4 regions of the Paenibacillus sp. FSL E2-0151 genome follow, and region 2 is predicted to be linked to each of the others. Evidence: predicted binding sites of a transcription regulator. Region 2 holds the regulator's gene; each other region holds the start of a gene.
The links. The regulator Rex, encoded in region 2, represses fermentation and respiration genes when NADH is low (regulators of the CRP and FNR family bind a similar motif). The targets are predictions, from matches to a motif close to TTGTGAAATATTTCACAA.

Region 1 (5,639 bases), 2.3 Mb from region 2:
GTCCGATAAAGACCGAGGCAAAGGCAATGGCAATCACTGCCCCAGTCATACCAAAAGCCCAGCCTTCACGCTTCTGACGAACAAAGTATGCGGCAAGTGCAAGCGAAACTGCGCCAAGTACAACCATGATCCAAAGAGCCCAGCCTCGTACGGCGAACACATCCGTCATGAAATACGTCATTAACGCGTAAACAGCGAGTAGTGCAGCCAGCGGCAGCATCAACTTTTGCGCTGTCTTCAAGGCACGCTCTCTGAGATCACCTACTGTTCGTAGTGATGCAAACAGCAATCCATGAACCAGACACAGCAGGGTTACACTCAAGCCACCAATCACGGTGTACGGATTAACAATATCGAGGAATCCTGCACGCAACTGCATCTCCCCATCAATGGGCAGACCTTTCATCAATGTGGCAAAGACCACGCCGAACAGGAAAGGCAAGAGCGCGCTGGAGACAACAATGATGATGTCCCATGTTTTGCGCCAGCGCTGCTGTTTCATTTTACTGCGGAATTCGAAAGCAACACCGCGACCAATCAAGGCGAGTAACACCACTACAAGTGGCAGGTAAAAACCACTGAACAACGTGGCATACCAGTGTGGGAAGGCAGCAAACATCGCTCCCCCTGCTGTAATCAGCCATACTTCATTACCGTCCCAGAACGGACCAATCGAGTTGATCAGAGTCCGACGTTCGCGGTCCGTTTTGGCAATAATGCCTGTAGACATCCCCACACCAAAATCAAAACCTTCCAAAAAGAAAAAACCGACAAACAATACGGCAATCAGCAAAAACCACAACTCACTTAGTGACAACGGAATAACCTCCATCCACGCCGAACGGATCGGCCGATTCATCGTGATCTTCTGGCTTCTCGACCGCAAACGGTCCTGCTTTGATCTCACGTACGAACAGGTATACCATCACGATTCCGAGAACCGTATACGCAGCGGTAAAAGCGATGGTCGAGAACAGGATCGTTCCTGCGGATACGTTCGGCGAGACCCCGGCTTCGGTTGTCATATAGCCAAATACTGTCCATGGCTGTCTTCCTACCTCGGTCATAATCCAACCTGACGTATTGGCGATAAACGGCAGGGAGATGGCGAACACCATCAGACGCATAAACCACTTTCCAGCGACCTCCAGCTTCTTACGCATGGCTAGGAACGTACCGTATAGCGCCAATGCAATCATTAAACCACCCGCTGCGATCATAATGCGGAAACTCCAGAATGTTGTCCGTACCGGCGGGATGTAGTCCCCCGGTCCATACGTCTGTTCATACTCAGCTTGAAGCTCCTTCATACCTTTGACACTACCGGAGAACTTGCTGTAGGACAGATAACTGAGCAATCCAGGGATTTTGATCTCACCCGTACTCTCCTGTTTATCCGGGTCAATAAAAGCGACCACCGTCCAAGGCGCCGGATCTTCTGTCGTTGTCCATGTGCCCTCACTGGCTGCCATCTTCATCGGCTGTGTCTCCACCAGATATTGCGCCTGGAAGTGACCCGAGAATGCGACGCCGAATGAAGAAACAAGAGCGATAGTGATCGCAATATTAAACGATTTGCGGAAGATCTCCACATCCTGCTTTTTCATCAATTTGTAGGCACTGATCCCGGTTACGACGAAGGCCCCTGTCATCAATGCCCCAAAGACTGTATGTGGGAACTCAACGAGAAGCTGACCATTTGTGATGAGTGCAAAAAAATCATTCATCTCGGCTCGGCCGTTGTTAATCTCAAACCCAACAGGATGTTGCATAAATGAATTGGCTGCCAGAATCCACAGCGCGGACAGGAATGTGCCGACAAACACCAGCCAGATGCAGGCCAGATGCACTTTTTTGGACAAACGATCCCATCCAAATATCCACAATCCAATAAATGTAGACTCCATAAAAAACGCCAGTAGCGCTTCAATAGCCAGTGGCGCACCGAATACGTCCCCGACAAATCGGGAGTACTCGGACCAGTTCATACCAAACTGGAACTCTTGCAAAATACCTGTGACTACCCCGACGGCAAAGTTAATCAGGAACAGCTTGCCCCAGAACTTGGCCATCGTTTTGTAGATCTCCTTACCCTTAACAACGTACAACGTCTCCATGATTGCAACCAACAGTACAAGACCGATGGATAGCGGGACAAAAAAGAAATGGAAAATCGTTGTAAGTGCATATTGGATACGCGATAACATAATCGGATCCATACCGTTACCCCTTCTTTCTGTTCACTTCGCAGTATGCGTATTTGGCATTGAAGCTGCACCTTCGCTGTCTGTCCGCCAAATACGTTGATGAACGTATTGTGCCAGATTACCTATTTTATACATGTGAGAATTATCACAATCTTCCTCTCTAGAGCAAAAAAAAAGTGATCCTGGTCACACAAAAGATAAAATTCAGCCTTTTATCACAGCTTGCCAACTTCATCTATTCATGGAAGATACTCATGTTTGGGACGGAATGCCCATATGTTAGTCTCAGGCATATCATGCGAAGTACCGGAGGGCTTTACATATGAATTGAAAGCATGAAGCACATGCAGAGCGTAGACGCTCCATATTACAGTCAAGGTGAGGTGAACTATTCATGGAAAAACCTGCACCACTACCAGGTGAAGACGCCGAAGCCAGCCTGGATAAGGCCAGTACAACACAGCCCCCTGTCCGGTATGTTCTCTTCCCTCGCAAAGGAGGCTGGTCATCCTTTCCCTATCCCGATATTGCTGCACTGCTGTCGATCGAGGGAGAGGTCTACTATGTCAGCAGCCTGACGCAAACAGAAGATGTACCTCCGGTCATTACCGTCATCTCCCTCCCTGAGGCTGAGCAGCTATTGCTGGAACCTCGCACCGTAGCCGTGGTCGCCCATCCCTACTGGCTAATAGCTACGGCTTCGCTGGAGCCTGAGCTATGTATTGCCCTGCTCCCTGAGCCTGCTGGAAACGAAGCAGAATCTCCGCTATGGGAGAGCAGTATTTCCAAACTGGTCGGCATCGCCGATCTGGTAGGCACATCCTCCGAAACACGTTATATGAAGCTGTTATTCCAAGGCGTACGTGCTATCTGGCTGGGCGGAGAAGACCCTGCACCTGCGGGTACGATGCAAAAGGATGATCTCGAAGTCCCTCTCCGGGACTACGAACTGCTCTTCTTGCATGCGCTACGGCAGATCCTGTCAGGCACTCCAGATAGCGTCACCCTGCTTCAATGCAGTGTACGTGCCGACTTCTACCGTCAGCTCCGTGCCAAAGCAGGTGCACATGAGACGATATCCTTTTTGCTGGCAGCCTATGAGTACTTGCTTGAAGATCCGCGGGCCGTCCATTCGTTGCAAGAGGCCTTCACCCATGCGGTCATGAATGGTCGCAGTGATTGTGTGGTCTCCCATTATCGATTCCTGTCTGCCATCCATGCCCGGGCTGGACAGTTGGAGGACGCCCTGCGGGTGTATGGAATTAGTGCAGCAGATGAACAAGAACGGCATCATTATGAACAGTTATGTCGCTGGTTTGAGGCAGGAGAAGATCAACTTGTACGAGCGGAACTATTGCGTATGAATGATGATTACGGAAATGCCCTGCGTATCCTGGACGAACTTGGCGGAGAAACGGCGAGACATTGGAAATTCCGCATCTACCAGGAGACTGGACGTGTGGAAGAAGCACTAGCTCTGGTGCATGCAGTCGATATTCAGGATGATGCTAGTCGCCGGGATTATCAGCAATTATCCGGCAGTGCGCTGGCACTACGAGGGGAACGACACGGGGCAGTCCGACATTTCCTTGAGACAGCACTGGAGGATGAAGATGCGCTGGCCCGGATTGTCGAGCTGGAGCTGTTGGATCATGCTGTACAGCAATTGCTTGGGGAGGTGCCATGATGCTGGACCCGAAGAGGCGTAGACAACAGTTGAATGGACCAATGGTGCACAGGGATATCCGAACCGAAACCACTTACACGCCAACCGAAACAGTCGATCGAACACATACAGACGCATTGGAAAATGGAGATCACACCCCGGATCATGCACAACCAACGCAGGACATCCGAAGCCAAGTGCATCACTGGAATGATTCACAAGGTCAGGCAGAACAGAATGCTGCTGTAACACATGAGGAAACAAGTATATTCAAAGAACCCTTCTCCATTCGTCGGGTTCGCAAAAGCAAAGGCAACAAGCTGACCGCCATGCTCCAGGTTCGCAATGAACGTGGCCGATACCTTGAAGAAGTATTGCATGATCTGAGTGAGTTCGTGGATGAGATCGTCATTGTGGACGATGCCAGCACAGACGGAACACCGGACATATGCAAAGCCTATCCAAAGGTGGTCCGTCTGGAGGTATTGGAGAAACCACTGTTCGCCGAGGAATGGCGACTTCGCAACACCTTGTGGCAAGCGGCTGCAGGAACATGTCCCGACTGGTTGCTCTCAGTTGATGCGGATGAGCTGTACAGCTCAGAGGCCAAGAAAGCCATACGCACTCTGATTAATCAGGAGTATGCGGACTGGTTTGCATTTCGTTTCTACGATATGTGGGGTGGCCGGACCCACTACCGGGAAGATGATCTCTGGTCTCTTCACAAGCGGCATACGGCTTCACTTGTACGGTATATGCCTGGATATCCCTATTTTTATCCACAACAGAATCATCATGTTCCCCGTCTTCCCTTGTCCTGCACCGTATTGCCCGGGGTCAGCACGGAGCTGAAGGTTCAGCATCTCGGATGGGCAGGCAGTCTCGAGGACCGGGTTCGTAAATATTTGCGTTACAAGCGCATTGATCCTAGCGGTGAGTGGGGCAATCTTGCACATTACGAGTCTATTCTCGATCCGGAACCTCGGCTGATTCCCTGGAAGGAGGGACCGTGAGATGGGCGTGGTGAGTATTCTGACGCATAGTTTCACCGACGGGTACAACCGGGAATTCGGTCGTGTATTTGGTGGTGGACTGGAGCGATATATTCTGGATCTGTGCAGTGTCATCCGAGGACTCGGGCATATTCCCGAGGTTCATCAGCTCTCTTATTTTGAAGCATTCCAGACTCGGACGGAGCAGATTGACGTATTTGGTTATTCGTACGACATGGATAATGTACCGGAAGCCTTTGACCGGATGGCAGCCGCAGCGCGCGGCCCAGTGATCTATGCCAGCTGTCTGTGGCAACCCATCACCTACAAACCCGGCAGTCTTGGCATCTGTCACGGCATTAACTGGGATCGTCCCGGACTGCCACTGGAGACCAAACAACAAGTCGCGGAACATATTCAACTGGCTCTGGATGGACTCGTGCGCATTGTATCCGTGGATTCCCATTTCCAGACCTTTTGCCGGGCTGCGTGCACCTATACCGATCCAAGGCAGGTTGTCCTGATTCACAATGCAGTGGATACGTCCTATTTCACACCTGCCCCACCAACGCGAACCTTTGAGCAAGAACAGGAAGACGAATGGCTTGTCGCATGGAGGAATGATCTGGCAAGTCATGTAGACAGTGCTGGTGCAGTTATATCAGGAGTGCAAGCTGTAGAAGGCAAGGGTGGAACGAGTCGTGATGAAGCAGACAGTGGTAAGGCTAACGGAGATGGAGGTGGGGATACAGATAGCGATCAAGAACGAGAGGA
Region 2 (5,639 bases):
GTTTTCCTTATTTTCCTTGGTGGCACGGGTTCTCGCGTCCTTGAACAAATCCCGAATTCTGCTGGCACCCACACCAACATACATTTCCACGAACTCACTACCCGATGCTGCTACAAAAATAGAATCGGTGTAATGGGCAGCAGCCTTGGCCATCAACGTTTTCCCTGTCCCTGGAGGGCCCGTCAGCAAGATCCCTTTTAACGGGCGAATCCCGAACTTCCGGATTTCTTCATGTTTGATCAGAAAGTCAAGCGCTTCACGCAATTCCTGCTTAGCACTGTCTTGTCCGCCAATTTCTTCAAAAGTAAGCTTGGAAGGTCCTTTTTTCTTCCGTTTACGTTCCTGTGCAGCGCCTACTGTAATCCCGCCACGCATTTGCATCATGAACAGCAAAGCTCCGACAAGCACTGCTGCAATCAGGATCGGAACAATATTAACACCAGTAAAAGCAAGGAAAATAATCAATACGGGAAAAAATCCGATGGCAACTTCTTTTGTCCACTTAGGCATTAGGCCACACTCCTATCTGACCGGGCACACGCGGCAGAATAATAAACTTGCTGGCATCTCCGTCTCTGAGACTGACATATACATTGTTGTCATCCATCGCTGTATTTACCTTAATTCCATTCGTCGCCATCTTGGACAACGTTGGTGTAATCTCGGTGTATTGCTTGTTCTCCATCGCCTGAGCTACGGTGAACATCGCATCCCCCCACCAACTTTCCAGTGCTTCACTGGAATGATCCACAACATCCAACTTTAGTGAGCGTGTTCCAATCAGGGTCTGTCCTTCTTTGTGAATATATTGTACCAGTCTGCCCAAATCAACATCAGGTTGCAGATCCAGTTTCAATTGTACGTCATTGCGGTTAATAGTTAATTGAACGTCATTGACTCCATCGTACTGGGTTACCATTTTTTCAATCGGATTCTGCACAGCCACCTGACGATATACAAACCAACCTCCAAACAACACTACGGCTGAAATGACGGCAGTTAAAGCAATAGGCAATACTTTTAGCTTCAAGTGAATTACCCCTCCCAGAATTTGGCCCAACCTACTGGCTTATTGGTATATACGAATATGTGCACATTGACTCCTGCGATAATTTTGACAGGTTTATTTGTTTTGAATGTAACTTTGAGTACATATCTGAGTATATCACATCGTATATACAATTTCGAAGGCGAAAATATGAATAAATTATTAATTTTAACTATTTAAATCAAATATGTTTACAGACAACACAAAGAACCGGTTCAGCCGGATATCCGTCTGCCGGTTCTTTCATTTCTTTAATTCTCTAGTTATCTCACTCTATCTTGTTCTAGCTGTTCGGGAGTGTGTAGACCAGGTCCACCTGTTCTCCGTTGCTAAAACGATAAAAGCGATAGTGGTTATGCGTACCGTCTTTATAATACACTTGCCACACATATATTCCATTCACAACTCCGGGCATGATTCGTTTAATCTCACCGGCAGGAACTTCAGAACTGAAGCGATTGCGTATCTGCGCTTCGGACATGCCATTCTGCAGCAGCTCACTGTGTACAGCGTTTGCACCCTTAACCGGTTGATTGTTTGCGTCGAACTTAACCCAGACCATAACATCCTGGTTATCCTTGTTTTTGCCGATCAGGGTCCAGTAGATGTTGTCAGAGCCTTCTTTGTCTCCCCAGATGTACTTACGCAATTCATCATAGGATGTAATGCCCAGTTGCTCCTGTGCCGCTTGTATGGCGAGCGCTTCTTCCTTGCGTTGGTCCTGCGTGACATGAACGTAATAACGCTGAAGTCCAAACAGAATCAGAACCAGTGCAAGCAGCGAAATCCATATCCACTTCTTTTTTTTCTTCAAAAGCCGAACTTCCTTTCCCTATGATGCTGTCCTGCAATTAACGAGCAAGCAGACCATCAAATGCCAATTGAGACTCACGCAAAATGCGTTCTTCATCCAGCGTCAGACATTCGCCATGTTTCACTACTTGTTTTCCATCCACCCATACGTGTTCAACATCTTTGGCAGAAGCCGAGTAGATCGTATGTGAGATCAGGTCTGTATGTGGATAGAAATGTGCCTGTTCAATGTTAAGGGCGATAAAATCAGCCTTCATGCCAACCTGAAGTGCTCCGGTATTATTCAAGAAGATGGATTTGGCACCGTATGACGTTCCGAGTAATAACGCTTCGCCTGCTGGCACTGCCGTCGGGTCACCAGATACACCTTTGTGAATCAATGCAGCCAGTCTCATTTCCTCGAACATATCCAGGTTGTTGTTACTTGCTGGACCGTCTGTTCCGAGTGACACGGTAACTCCTGCTTTCAGCAACGCAGGTATCCGCGCAACACCGGAAGCGAGTTTCAGGTTACTTCCCGGGTTATGGGATACAGCCACATCATGACGGGCCAGAATCTCAATCTCTTCGTCATTCAGATGCACCGCATGTGCAACCAGGGATGGACGAGAGAAAAAGCCCAGTTTCTCCAGATGTGCCACAGGACGCAGTCCATAATCAGCCACGTTCTGCTCGACTTCACGAAGCGTTTCCGACATATGTGTATGAAGGGGAAGGTTTAGGTCGTTCGCGACCTGCACAAGCTTCTCTATGTAGTCAGGAGGGCATGTATATGGTGCATGTGGCGAGATTACGGTTGTAATGCGACCATCTGCCTGTCCATTCCACTCACGTGCAAACGCAGCCGACTCCTCCAGCTTCCGCAGTTGCTCTTCTTCCGAGCACAGTCCAATTACACCACGTGCCAGTGCTGCTCTAACGCCGGATTGCTCCACAACTTTGGCAACTTGATCCATGTGATCGTACATGTCCAGGAACGCTGTAGTTCCCCCTTTCAACATTTCAAGCACCGATAGCGAAGTTCCCCAATATACATCTTCTGAAGTCATTTTCGCTTCCATCGGCCACATTTTTTCCTGCAACCATACTTGCAATGCAAGATCGTCTCCGTGCCCTCTGAGCAACGACATCGCTGCATGACCATGCGTATTGATCAGACCCGGCAGGAAGAACAGTCCTTTTCCATCCACTTTGGTACAATTTTTGTCTTCATCCGGCAATGCCTCACCAATATGCACAATCTTGTCATTCTCAACAACCATGTATCCGTGGACCACGTTCCATGTTGTGCCGCCTTCATTAACGGCAAATTTGCCGTTGTGAATTACCCATCTATTTGTTGTCATCTTCCTCGTCGTCCTTTCCAGTCTCCAAGTAATAGGCCAAACTAAGCAGATCCGTTGTAAAGTCAGCATGGTGAATGCGGATATGCGGCGGTGTTTTTAGAATGGTTGGTGCAAAATTAAGGATCGCTTCAATTCCTGATTCAATAAGCTGATCGGCTACATTTTGGGCTTCCGTATCCGGAACCGTGATAATTCCGATGCGAATATTTTCCGTTTTAACCGCTTCCGTCAATTCATCCATTGGTTTTACCGTCAAACTGTTGATTTGACTACCTATCTTCGGTCCATATGCATCAAATACAGCAACAATCTTCATGTTGTCTTTCAGATATGCGTTGTAGTTGGACAAGGCTTGACCGAGGTTACCCGCGCCTACCAGAGCCACATTAATTTGCTGATCGATTTTGAGAATGTGACGAATTTTTTCGATCAGATAGGATACATCATACCCGATCCCTTTACGACCAAAATCACCGAAGTAAGCCAGGTCTTTACGAATTTGGGCCGGATTCAGATCCAGCCTCTGTCCAAGCTCTTGAGAAGAAACAGTAGCCACCTCACGCTGATGCAACTCGTTCAAATAACGCAAGTATACAGGCAGACGTCGTACCACCGCTTCCGAAATTTTATCCGATTTCATTCTTGCTCCCCCTTACCAAGGCCACGATAAAATAATAGATGAAAAGATGAGCATTCTGTATAAAACTCAAAGATAAACGTGACATTTTATACAGAATGCTCCTTGTAATTTGGGTTATAAGTTCTTACGTGCAACTGCTTTAATCGGATACGGAAATATCTAATAAAGTTTAACGCCAAACGATAGTGTCATGCAATGATATAACGAACAAAACAACCATTATTTTTGTTCATTAGCAGGTTTTTCCAACCACTCGGTGATTCGTGGAACCATTTGCTCCGTGAGCATATGCTCCATTTTGGGACCAGGTAATGAATACAAAAAGAATTTACCATAATACGCTTCAATCACCCGTGTATCATAAACAATGACAATTCCTCTGTCCTTTGCTGTACGCACCAATCGGCCAAATCCCTGTTTGAAACGAATGACCGCTTGTGGCACGGACAGTTTCATGAACGGATTTTTCTTCTGTTCCTGAAGCAACTCACTCTTGGCTTCCACCAACGGATGATTCGGTGGCTGGAAAGGCAGTCGAACAATAGCGAGACAGGTTAGGGCCTCTCCCGGGATATCTACACCCTCCCAGAAGCTGCTTGTGCCCAGAAGTACCGTTGCTTTGGCATCTTGGAACCTGCGAGTCAATTTGGAACGACTTCCACTGTCAACGCCTTGCCCAAGCAACGAGATGTCGTTGCCAGACAGTGCCTCCTTCAGCGGATCATAGACCTGTCGCAACATCTTGTATGAAGTAAACAGAACCATCATGCGTCCACGCGTAGCAATTGCCGTCTCTGCAAGTGATTGCACCAGCATATTAACAAAGTGCGCATCACCCACACTTCCCTTCACACTCGGGAAATCACGCGGAATCACCAGAAGTGCCTGATCGCGATAGTTGAAAGGTGATGGCAACATCGACGTTAACAGCTGATTGTTCTCGGCAGCTTCCTGCAAGCCAAGCTGTTCAATCATGAACTGGAATGACTTATCTACCGAAAGCGTAGCCGATGTAAGCACAACACTTTTCTTTTTATCAAAAAATAAATCCTTAAGTTGTGCACTCACATCTACAGGTACGGCATACAGCTGGAGAGATTTGCTGCGGAATTGGCCGCTGGCTTCCATCCAGTACACCGTTTTGGCGTCATCCATACGCATGAAGAAACGTAGATTCTCCTTCAATGTGGTCAGATCTTTCAGCAGTCCTGTAATGTCCGTGATCAGACTATCCGATTGATAATCATCCTGATCCTCTTTCACTTCAAGCAGCAATTTGTCCCCTTTGCGAACCAAATCACCCAGAGTCACATAGATCTGGTTCTCCAGATCCTGCAACTCCTGCCATTTTGCAGGTTTCTGAGATGCTTTCAGACGCAGTGAAAATTGCCCCGTCTCTCCCGGTGAAGCATCACTTCGTTCAGGCAACAGACCAAACAAGGCATCGCTCATACGATCCCACAGCTCCTTAACTTCAAGAGCGAGCGGGAACATCTGATCCACCATGGAGCCCCATTGCACCGAATTTTCATGCCCGGATAACTGCGAACGAAGCATAGGCAGCTGTCCATTACGACTGTCTTTAAATAGGCGGGTCAGTGTATGAACCAAGGTGAAATATTTCATATGCATTCCAAGATGTTTACCAGCGACATCCTCCAGATGATGTGCCTCATCGATCACAAGACTCTCATAGGCTGGCAGCAGCTGATGCGCGGCTTTCACATCCGTAAATAATTTGGAGTGATTGGTGATTACGATATCAGACAACCCTGCTTCATGTTTGGCACGA
Region 3 (5,639 bases), 850 kb from region 2:
AAAGTGCCTTTGAGGGATTAGGAGGCATTTGTCTGACACTACTCGTTGGTCAACTATTGAAAATGGGCTGGCACACATCATTTTATGTCTACGCCCTGGCACTTCCTATTTTCATTGCATTCCTGATTTTCGTTCCTTCTGATAAAAAAGAGCTTAATAGAAGAGAAGAGGTCAGCACGAATCCAAGCCACACAAATAATAAAAAAGCCCTTCAAGTCATGATTGGCTATGGTCTCTTATTATTTGTAATAGTAGCTATTTTCATCAATTATAATTTACAGATTACTCCTTTGATTTTGGAAAAAAAAATCGGAACTGCGACAAATGGAAGCAACATGATTGCATTTATAGGTTTGGGAGCTTTTGTTGCCGGCTTTTCTTTTGGGAAAGTATACAAAACACTCGGTAACTATATCGTTCCATTATCGATTCTGTTACTTGGAAGCTCGATGTTCGTTACGACGATCTCGCAAAGTATCATGCTTACTACCGTGTGCTCAATGATCATCGGGTTTTCATTCCGCTGTATAATGCCCTATTTATTGCATACTTTTGCACAACAAATCGCCAAAATGGCAAAGCTGGGTACGACCATTGTTCTAATCGCGTATAACTTGGGAGCCACACTTTCACCGTATGAAGGAAGGTTAATTACGCAATTATTACAACTAGATACAGTGCAATCATTAGTCTCAAGTAATGCAATAATTCTATTATGGATTTCAGCAGTTAGTTTGGGAGTAGTAACCCTTCATCGCAAAAAGAAGAATATTCAACAAACATAGAAAACAGGGAACTTCATGATATGGAGTTCCCTTGTTTTAGAGTAAGTTGTATGAACCGTTTAATTAGAATTTTTGTAATACACCAAGTGATCGGTCCATTCATTATTTTCGTGTATAAACCCTTTACGTAGACATTCAAATTCCATACCAACACTCTCTGCCAGTTTCATGGAAGGGGTGTTATCCACATTAATATGAGCTTCTATGCGGTGAAATTTCAGATGTTCGAATGCACTCCTCTGGATTGAATTTATGCTCATGGCATAGCACTGAAGTAGTCCATAACCACGCTGCGAAACTCTAAAGCGGCTTTGGAAATATACCTGTTTTTGTGCGAAAGTAGAGCGATTTCCCGAACGAGCTGGTGTTCCTCTACCTGAAGATATCTAATGCGCTCATGCGGGTTTCTGGCTGTGCTAGGTATAAACGCGAGACCGATCTCCGCTTCAACAAGGGCTGTTAATCTTGCAGGCTCATCACCTTCATACACATACTTTGGTAGGAAACCAGCGGATTGACATACGGAATCTACCATATCACGAACCCCATACCCTTGCTTCACCCCAACAAACCACTCGTCCTTAAGCTCGGATAATTTAATGCTGCTTCGGTATGCATATCGATGACCCATAGGAATAGCGACTACAATCGGATCGTCATATAGTATCTGACATTCGATATCGTCACCTTGAATCGGAGGGGAGGAGAGACAAAAGTCCACCTCGCCCCGATGTAGGAGTCTGGACATGTTTTCTAACGAAACCATTTGCACATGGAACTGAATATCCGGCTTGTTTTTCCGGAATTCCCGCAGTATACCTGGCAATGTGCTCGCCGTAGTCACCGCCAATTGCAGTGTACCCTGATCCGGGTTGGAGAGGTCAGCGATTTCCCGCTTTCCTTGTTCCAATTCAAATAAGGCTTTTTCAGTTCGCTGAAGAAATGTTCTTCCAAAGTCGTTTAATCGCAGCTTTCTCCCGATTCGATCAAATAAAGGGACTCCCAAGTCGTCCTCTAATCGTTGTATCGTTTTGCTCAGGGAGGATTGCGTGACATGCAGCTTTCCCGCAGCTTCCGTAACATGTTCGCATCGGGCCACCGTCAGGAAATATTTTAGTTGAAGAAGCTCCATTTGCACCATCACTTCATTCCTTCTAGTTCATCAAATCATAACATATAATGCGTTGGAATAAATGAATACGTTCAAGTAAGATAACAGCAGAAGAGAGAGAGGTGCACCAATGAACGTTCGAAATAAAGGATTGATGTTAGCTGTTGGACTCGGAATTATGTTGAATCCGTTGAATTCCTCCATGATTTCGGTGGCAATCTCCAGGTTACAACAAGTGTATCAACTTAATTTTACAGCCGTTTCGTGGATTATTTTATCATTTTACATTGCCAGTGCTGTCGCTCAACCCGTCATGGGCAAGTGTAGTGATTTGTTTGGCCGGAGGAAGATCTTCCTCATGGGTCTTGTTATTGTTTTTGTATCGTCCATGTTAGCTCCGTGGTCTCCCAGTTTTTCGTGGCTCATTGTATTCCGGATTGTTCAATCAATTGGCACAAGCATGATGGTGGCCGTCGGAATGGCGATTGTCAGAATGAACGTGACTGAAAAACAAGCCTCCGCCTTGTCCACCTTGGCTATATTCCTTTCTGGAGCGGCTGCAATTGGACCTTTTATTGGTGGAGTATTGATTCATTGGTGGGACTGGCACAGCATATTCTTCGTTAATATTCCGTTTGTCTTGGCGAGTTTTTGGTTCGCCTGGAAAACAATCCCGAAGGACGAGCAATCTCCGTCTATCTCTGGTCACATGTCCATTCGGCAATGGCTCGCGTTAATTGACGCACCAGGTATCCTGATGTTTACGGTAGCTTTGGTGACTCTGCTCATCGGTTTACTTTCAGTAAATTCCACAGGAGATATTTCAACATGGCATCTGCTGACAGGGGGGATCGGGTTAATCGCACTCGTCATGTTCTTCCGACATGAATTAAAAGCAGCCACGCCTTTTATCCCTCTGCGAACGTTTGCCTCATATCCGGAGATGACTTGGGTGAATGTGCAATACATGCTGGTGAACATCCTGTTTTACGCACTTTTTTTTGGAGTTCCTACGTATTTGAAGCAGGTACGTCATCTCAACGAAGTTCATACAGGAATGAGCATGCTAGCTTTGGGGTTATGTTCAGTCATTATTGCTCCGATCGCAGGGCGCTGGATTGACAGATCAGGATCACGGCCAGCTCTGATCGTATCCGCTTCTTTAATGACATTTGGATCTATATTGATCGTTGTTATGAATGAAACTTCTCCAATCTTCATAATCATTGTTGCTTTAGCTTTATTTGGAATAAGTAATGGCCTAAACGCGGTCGGCATGCAAGCAGCACTGTTTAAAAGCACACCGAAAGAAATGATCGGAGTGGCATCGGGTATTTTTAATACATCACGCTACCTGGGGACCATTTTATCGTCGTTATTGATTGGAATTGTTATGGGGGATACATTCAATGTGACAGGATTTCAGAAGCTTGGAATCATCCTTACGGTATTAGCTGCATCACTGATCATCATGAGCGTACGTCGCGAGGCAGGTTTAGTGAGTCCGGAGCAAGTAAGCAAGTAAAATAGAGAATCTTCCGTGCAATAACACGTTTACACCCAATGAATCAATAGCTCCATTGGGTGTATTTTTTGACTTTCACCAAGTTGTCAGAAAGAGTTGATCCTTTCTTGAACGTTTAGGGTAGAAGACGTGTCTTTGATTGAATTAGGTAAAAATAAAGATATAATAATTTTGATTAATAGGCTTGGTTAGTACTTTAAGTGCATTAATATCAGATTTTAATAGGCATCCAATGCTTGTTATTATCGGGGGCCTACAGGAGTAAACGCATTATAGGTGTGGCAAGATATCGTCATACCTAACTTTGTGAAATTTTTCGCAACTCTGCATTGAGCTTGGCCAAATCTGATATTGAATGTTTCTAAATTGAACAGAGTTTGAAAGGAGGCAACACAAAGAATGGCTATTGATACGGTTTTATGGAGCAGGCTAGTGACTGGTTTGACGCTCGGGTTCCACGTGATTTTTGCAACGCTTGGTGTCGGCGTACCTTTGATGATTGCTATTGCAGAGTTCATCGGCATTCGGAAGAAGGATCACCATTACATACTTATGGCAAAGAGGTGGTCCAGAGGGTTTGTCATTTCTGTCGCGGTTGGTGTCGTGACAGGCACAGCGATCTCACTACAGTTGGCCTTGGTATGGCCGAATTTTATGAAACTTGCCGGGAATGTCATTGCACTGCCGCTATTTATGGAAGTATTTGCATTCTTTTTTGAAGCAATATTCCTGGGCATTTATCTGTACACGTGGGATCGGTTCAAAAATCCGTATATCCACTGGTTGCTGACCATCCCAATTGTCGCCGGGGCAGGCATGTCTGCTGTTTTTATTACAACAGTGAACGGCTTCATGAACCAGCCTGAAGGTTTTGTCATGGAAGCAGGTCAATTCATGGCAGTGAACCCCGTGCAAGCGATGCTGAATACAGCGACGTTCTCCAAAGTGTTCCATGTATTAAGCTCGGCTTATCTGACAGGAGCTGCTCTGTTAGCAGGAATAGCAGCCTTTGCGATGCTGAGAAAAGGAGTGTCGGCCTACCACAAAAAAGGTTTGAATCTCATGATGGCCGTTGTGCTGGTATTCAGTTTGTTAAATTCTTTAGCTGGAGATGTGTCTGCCAAGTTTTTGGCTGAGCATCAGCCGGAGAAGCTCGCAGCTGCCGAGTGGCATTTCGAGACGGAAAGCGGCGCGGATTTGATTTTTTTGGGATGGCTGAATGCAGAACATGAAATTATAGGCGCTCTTCATTTGCCGAAACTGCTCAGTTTCCTTGCCTTTGGAGACTTTAACGCCGAGGTAACCGGGCTGAACGAATTTCCACCAGATGAACACCCGCCCTTACTTGTGCATTATTTGTTTGATCTAATGGCTGGTATTGGATTCGCTCTGCTTGCTATATCAAGTCTGTACTTCCTGTTTGTATTCTGGAAGAAACGTAATCAGTTTAACAAGTGGATGCTTCGTATGGTTGCACTGAGTGCACCGCTTGCTTTTCTGGCCGTTGAGATGGGTTGGTTCTATGCAGAGATCGGGCGGCAGCCATGGATCATCCGAGGTTATATGCGGGTAGAAGAGGCCGCTACTTCTTCACCGAGTGTGAGAATTTTATTTTTCGTCTTCTTGCTTCTCTACATCCTGCTAGGCGTTATGTGTGTCGTCGTACTGAGACGGTTGTTCAATAACAATCCTGCTGAACTCGAGATGGAGAAATGGTTGAAGGAGAAGCATGATCAATCAGCCAAGAAAGGGGATCAGGCCTGATGAGTTATGAATTAATTGGTATTTCGGTACTCTGGCTGTTCTTGTACGGCTATCTTATTGTAGCTTCCATTGATTTTGGAGCAGGTTTCTTTGCCTTTTATGCACGCCTGACAAAGCAGGATCATCTGATTAATCGTCTGATCTCCCGTTATCTATCACCTGTCTGGGAGATCACCAATGTATTTTTTGTCTTTTTCTATATTGGTATCGTCGGATTTTTCCCGGACACGGCCTATTATTATGGCTCCGCGCTGCTTGTTCCAGGAAGTATTGCCGTCATTCTACTTGCCATTCGTGGGTCGTTCTATGCTTTCGAAAATTATGGTTCCAAAAAAAGTATCGTGTATTTGTTCTTATACGGAGCTACGGGTCTACTTATTCCAGCGTCATTGTCAGTGGCACTGACCCTGTCTGAAGGTGGCTTTATTTTGAAGCAGGGAGATACCGTTTCCCT
Region 4 (5,639 bases), 2.2 Mb from region 2:
TTTCCAGCGGAGTTACAGATCGTCTGCTCCAGTACACTCGCACCAAGCGCATTGAAGAAACGCCGATCCATACCGTCTACGCCGAGAATGCCCATGTTACCGTAAAAGCTGTAGGGCAGGATACTCTCCGAGCCGTAGGTTTCGGACAATGCAGTGAATTTGGTCGTAATCTCGCGAATCGCTTCATCCCAACTGATTCGTTCAAACTGGCCTTCACCTTTGGCTCCTACACGTTTCATCGGATATTGTAGACGCTCGGGGTGATACACCCGCTCAGTCATATTTCTGACTTTATTACAGATGGCACCCTTGGTGATCGGATGATCCGGATTGCCTGCCACCTTCACAATTTTGCCGTTCTCTTTATGTAATAACAGACCACAAGTGTCCGGACAGTCGAGCGGGCACACCGCCGCAAATACACCATTCTCCTGATCGATCATCGTAAGGCTCCCCTCTTTAAAAGCTATCCCTATATCATATCTTCTTCGAGGTTATCGCGTAAAGAGAACAGTATGTTTTTGCTTCATATTCGCCGCTATAGCGGCTTTAAATTATTTTCAAAAAAATGTTTTTGAGTTTGATTCAACTTCAGAATTCAGGGGTAAATTAAAAATAAGGCATTAGGCTAGTGTTTCCCCACTTCCTCCTCATGCCATATCATGGACCACTCCCGAAATTCGCCATGAACAGGTTTCGTTCCCCCGAACCTTTTCATGGCGAATTTATTTTGCGTTAAACTCCAACAAGAACCCCATACAAAAAAAACGATCCCGCCCTGCTCCCTCACAGCATATTCGCCATGAACCGAGCAAGATCAGAATCGTCTTCTCTTCTATAACCCGTGCACACATGCTACGCTGTGCCCGCTATGCTTGTTTACTCAACATCACTCTAGCCTCCGTCTCCACAGCTTCGATCGACGTTGCCATCTCTGGCTTCACTTTTGGCTCAGCTTGGCGCAGGTACACCACCCAATAGGCTGCAGCTACAAACAGAGCACCACCAGTCAGATTCCCGAGCCATACCGGAATGAAATTCATCACATATTGACCCCACGAATAATGTCCTTCAAAGATTGCCGCCGGGATGAGGAACATATTGGCCACAACGTGCTGGAATCCAATCGCCACAAATGCCATCGTTGGAAACCAAATGCCCAGTACCTTGCCACTCATCGTATCCGAAGCATAAGATAACCACACGGCCAGCGCGACCAGCCAGTTACAGCCGATGCCAGAGATGAAAGCTTGCAGGAAGCCGTCATGCAGCTTATGCCCAGCCATATCCACCACTTTTGCCAGATATACACCCTCTCCGGTCAGGCCCAGCACATGTCCAAACGCGTACGCGACAAACAAAGCTCCAACAAAATTACCAATCGTCACTAAGGTTAGATTTTTCAACATGCTACCCACGGATAATTTTCTTGCAATCGTTGCAAGTGGAACTGCCATCATGTTACCTGTCAGCAGCTCTCCACCACCGATGAGTACCAAGATTAATCCAACCGGGAACACTGCTGCTCCAATCAGATTGACCAGACTTCCCCACTCAGCTGGCGCAGAAGCAATCACCCGAATATCCAGTAGAAAACCTAGCGCAATAAAAGCCCCTGCCAGAAAACTGAGCACCAGTACAGAAGACGCCGGATATTGAGCCTTCTTCATGCCTGTTTGCGCCGTATATTGTGCAACCTCAAGAGGTGTTTTTGCTGCCATATCATTCATCCTCTCCTTCATTGTTCATCGTTGGATAAAACCATCTGAATTCCTTTGTTTATGCGTTGAATACCATATCTCAATTGTATCTTGCTACTGCATGAAACTTTGTGCAAATTATCACAATGTTACTTAAAAAGATACTTTAAGAGTGTCTTGGAATAGTTATGACAGCAAGAGTGTAGTAAGGCCTTTTGTAGCTAAAACAACAAAAAAGAAGACTGACGATATACTCGCCAGTCTTCTCTTTCCTTTATAATCGTCCGCCTTGTTTCGTAATCTTGGCAGTTATTGTACACCTCTTATTTACGGACAAGCATGACTTATCTTTGTATGGCGTTTATCAAGATCGCTGTTAAACCATCTATTCTGCTTCCTTACACCATTGCTGGTGCTTTTACTTCTATTGGAGGCAGTGCTTGCAGACCCGCCGTGTTCAGGAAGTTCCACGGTTTGTTGTAATGTGGCTGGAAGAAGAAGTCGATGAAGGCCAGCTCATCTACGGTCATGTTATTTTGGATGCAAACCGAGATCGTATTAATCGATTGAGTCAGATCAACCTGAGACATCACCTGTGCTCCAACGATCCGACGAGTAGCCTGCTCATATACTACTTTGAGTAACAGTTTCTCAGCCGTTGGCATGAACTCCGGACGGTAGCTGTCTTCCAGTACCACGGATTCAACAATCAGGCCTTCGTCAGCAGCAGACATTTCCGTCATCCCTGTACCCGCGATATTTTGCTCATAAATTTTGATACCCGATGTTCCTTGTGTACCCATATACGGTGTCGTAGGACGAACCAGGTTACGGGCTACGAGTGTACCCATCCGCACGGCGTTGGTTGCCAGTGGAATGTAAGATGCTTTGCCTGTTGGGTTGTAATGAATAGCACAGCTGTCACCCGCAGCGAAGACGTCTTTTTGGCTCGTTTGCATGTATTTATCCACGATGATTGCGCCGTTTGGCAGCATATCCACTTGGCCTTTGAGCAGCTCTGTATTTGGACGGAAACCAATGCACAGAATAACCAGATCGGTTTCGAACTCTCCTTTGGACGTGATCACCTTAGTTACTTTGCCATCTTCACCAGTAAACTTCTGTACCGTTTGACCAAGAGCCAGTTTGATGCCGCGTCCAGTCAACGTGTCTTCGATCGCATCCGTGAATTCAGGGTCCAGGTATTTGTTCAAAATCCGGTCCACACTGTCGATCAGGGTAACTTCCTTGCCGTTCATTTGGAAAGCCTCCACCAGCTCTACGCCGATATATCCTGCACCTACAACGGTAACACGTTTGGCATCTTTGGCTTTTTCAATAATCGTGTTGGAATGATTGTAGTTTTTGCAAAGTAAAATGTTATCCATCTCGATGCCTTCAAGCTTTGGAACGACAGGCCATGAACCCGTTGTCACGATCAGTTTGTCAAACGTATCTTCAAATTCTTCCCCGGTTTGCAGGTTTTTAGCCTGAAGGGTATGGCCCTTGGCATCTACTGCTGTTACTTCATGAAGCATCTTAGTCTCAACACCAAGCTCTGCCAGTTGATTAGGCGAAGAATAGAACAAGCCGTCAGGGTCTTTCACAACCCCACCTACGTAGAGCGCAATGCCACAAGATAGGAAGGAGATATTGTCATTGCGCTCATACACCGTGATGGTAGCATCCGGGTACAATTTGGCGGTATTTACGATGGCTGCGGTTCCTGCGTGTGTACATCCGATAACTGCGATTTTCATTAAAAGTTCCTCCTCGAAATATATAAATGAGTTTGAATATAAGGTTGTTATGGTTGTGAAACATTTCACTTCTTGTCCGAAACAGTGTATGTGATTTATTTCACTTTATATACTCATTATAATGTGATATTTTTCACATTGCAATAGGTTTTGAAAAAAAAGTTTGTCGAAGGAGGTCATTCACCTGTATTTAAGCCTTGCTTCCCTTCATTGTATTGATTTCATTGTCCCCGGATTTGGGCGCGTTTATGCTATGTAATGGCTTCCGTGATCCCTGTATGAATGCAGTGTGGACGTATAAAGTTAGAGTCCTCTCTTACATTCATGTTTTACTTGTACAAAAAATAAATGGCTTCAATTTTCATTACAGGGTTGATTTCATGGATCCGACTCCTACCTGTGAAGAGAATAAATCCGCGTATATAAAATAATCAAAGAAGCCCATCCTTGCTTATGCAAGGACAGGCTTCTCAACGTTCATGTATTAACCGAGCAATTTCTCGATATCTGCAATCATTGTCTCCGGAGATTCTTTCGGTTCAACACGACCTACCACTTCACCTTCACGGTTAACAAGGAACTTGGTGAAGTTCCATTGGATGTCGCTTGTTTCACCTACGCCAGGTTGTTGCTCCTTCAGGTATTGGAACAGGGGATGAGTGTCCTCACCATTCACGTCTACCTTGGCAAACACCGGGAAATTCACACCATAGTTAATCTGGCAAAATGATTCTGCTTCCTCACTTGTACCTGGCTCCTGCCCTCCAAACTGGTTACAAGGGAAACCCAGTACAACCAAGCCTTGATCGCGATAACGATCATAGAGCTTTTGCAATTCACCGTATTGCGGGGTCAGCCCACACTTGCTGGCTGTATTGGCAATGACCAATACTTTACCTTGATACAGATCCAGTGAGACTTCTTGGTTCGCGGTGGTTACCGCCTGATATGAATATACGGACATGACTGATTCCTCCCATGACATATGTTGGTTTGGGCTGTTGCGAGCATGTTGGCATAACCAATGAACTCACAGCCTGTCTTATTATTATAGACCTGATCCGATGCGATTACCAAATCCAGGGTCTACCCGTCCCCTTTGCTCCCATGCATTGCAAATCCCCCATGAATGCAAAAGAGCCGCGTGCGATAGCGCACAGCGGCTTCATTCTATAATGTAAGGACCCACATATGGCCCATTTCGTTAACTTCCTGTCGCTTGAACACGTGGTTCTGCCCGTCCTCCAGCATGAACCATCGCACTGTTCATGACCAGCTGCTCTGGCGTCTTCGATTGCTGGCGTTCGCCTGCAAGAGCGTAAGGCAAGCAGAGCGGTACACCGGAACGCGGATCAATCACGATATCTGCTTCAATGTTGAATACTTCACGAAGTACATCTGAGTTCATAACTTCCACAGGTGAACCATGAGCGATGGCTTTACCTTTTTTGATACCAATCATGTGATGTGCGTAGCGGGAAGCATGATTCAAGTCATGCACAACCATAACAATGGTACGGTTGGCTGTGGCATTCAGTTGCTCCAGTAATTGCAATACTTCGAGCTGGTGAGCCATATCCAGGAACGTAGTCGGCTCGTCCAGGAAAAGGATATCTGTTTCTTGTGCAAGTGCCATGGCAATCCAGGCACGTTGACGCTGTCCACCAGACAGTTGATCAATCGGACGATCATGGAATTCAGTCATGGCTGTCACTTCGATAGCCCATTCAATCATACGTTTGTCTTCCGCACGCATGGAGCCAAATCCTTTTTGATAAGGAAAGCGACCATACGATACCAGTTCAGTAACGGTAAGACCTTCAGGAGCTGTTGGATTCTGTGGCAAAATCGCAAGTTGCTTGGCAACTTCACGCGTGGACTGTTTATGGATGGACTTCCCGTCGAGCAATACATTACCTGCTTTTGGAGCCATAATACGTGCCATCGTTTTCAGGATGGTTGACTTTCCTGAACCATTGGCTCCAACAAGTGCTGTAATTTTTCCTTGGGGAATCTGAATATTCAGATCCTCTACAATTAGTCTTTCCTCATAAGCGATATCCAGCTTGGTCGTCTCCAGACGAAACATGCGATCATCCCTCTCTCATTTATCCCGGTTATGTAATCCGGCTATGACAACAAAAACGAAATTGTAATTCTGTGATTTCCGACGCAAATA

Region 1: MHI55_RS29445 (cytochrome ubiquinol oxidase subunit I) is a predicted target of Rex. The motif match lies at 2,341-2,358, and genes of this name have one in related genera.
Region 3: MHI55_RS15845 (cytochrome ubiquinol oxidase subunit I) is a predicted target of Rex. The motif match lies at 3,726-3,743, and genes of this name have one in related genera.
Region 4: MHI55_RS28825 (formate/nitrite transporter family protein) is a predicted target of Rex. The motif match lies at 1,830-1,847, and genes of this name have one in related genera.

Annotation. Positions count from the first base shown of each region.
Region 1 is NZ_CP150308.1:6,646,057-6,651,695, forward strand. Features, by position in the region: gene cydB (cytochrome d ubiquinol oxidase subunit II) at 1-859, opposite strand, end outside; gene MHI55_RS29445 (cytochrome ubiquinol oxidase subunit I) at 804-2,219, opposite strand; gene MHI55_RS29450 (hypothetical protein) at 2,602-3,894, shown strand; gene MHI55_RS29455 (glycosyltransferase) at 3,891-4,886, shown strand; gene MHI55_RS29460 (glycosyltransferase family 4 protein) at 4,888-5,639, shown strand, end outside.
Region 2 is NZ_CP150308.1:4,339,021-4,344,659, forward strand. Features, by position in the region: gene MHI55_RS19500 (AAA family ATPase) at 1-510, opposite strand, end outside; gene MHI55_RS19505 (hypothetical protein) at 503-1,030, opposite strand; gene MHI55_RS19510 (DUF5590 domain-containing protein) at 1,332-1,862, opposite strand; gene MHI55_RS19515 (amidohydrolase) at 1,900-3,207, opposite strand; gene MHI55_RS19520 (redox-sensing transcriptional repressor Rex) at 3,194-3,847, opposite strand; gene dinG (ATP-dependent DNA helicase DinG) at 4,067-5,639, opposite strand, start outside.
Region 3 is NZ_CP150308.1:3,484,560-3,490,198, forward strand. Features, by position in the region: gene MHI55_RS15825 (MFS transporter) at 1-785, shown strand, start outside; gene MHI55_RS15830 (GNAT family protein) at 845-1,045, opposite strand; gene MHI55_RS15835 (LysR family transcriptional regulator) at 1,042-1,917, opposite strand; gene MHI55_RS15840 (MFS transporter) at 2,027-3,421, shown strand; gene MHI55_RS15845 (cytochrome ubiquinol oxidase subunit I) at 3,821-5,185, shown strand; gene MHI55_RS15850 (cytochrome d ubiquinol oxidase subunit II) at 5,185-5,639, shown strand, end outside.
Region 4 is NZ_CP150308.1:6,496,324-6,501,962, forward strand. Features, by position in the region: gene MHI55_RS28820 (molybdopterin oxidoreductase family protein) at 1-443, opposite strand, end outside; gene MHI55_RS28825 (formate/nitrite transporter family protein) at 870-1,721, opposite strand; gene MHI55_RS28830 (FAD-dependent oxidoreductase) at 2,099-3,460, opposite strand; gene MHI55_RS28835 (glutathione peroxidase) at 3,945-4,424, opposite strand; gene MHI55_RS28840 (ABC transporter ATP-binding protein) at 4,665-5,549, opposite strand.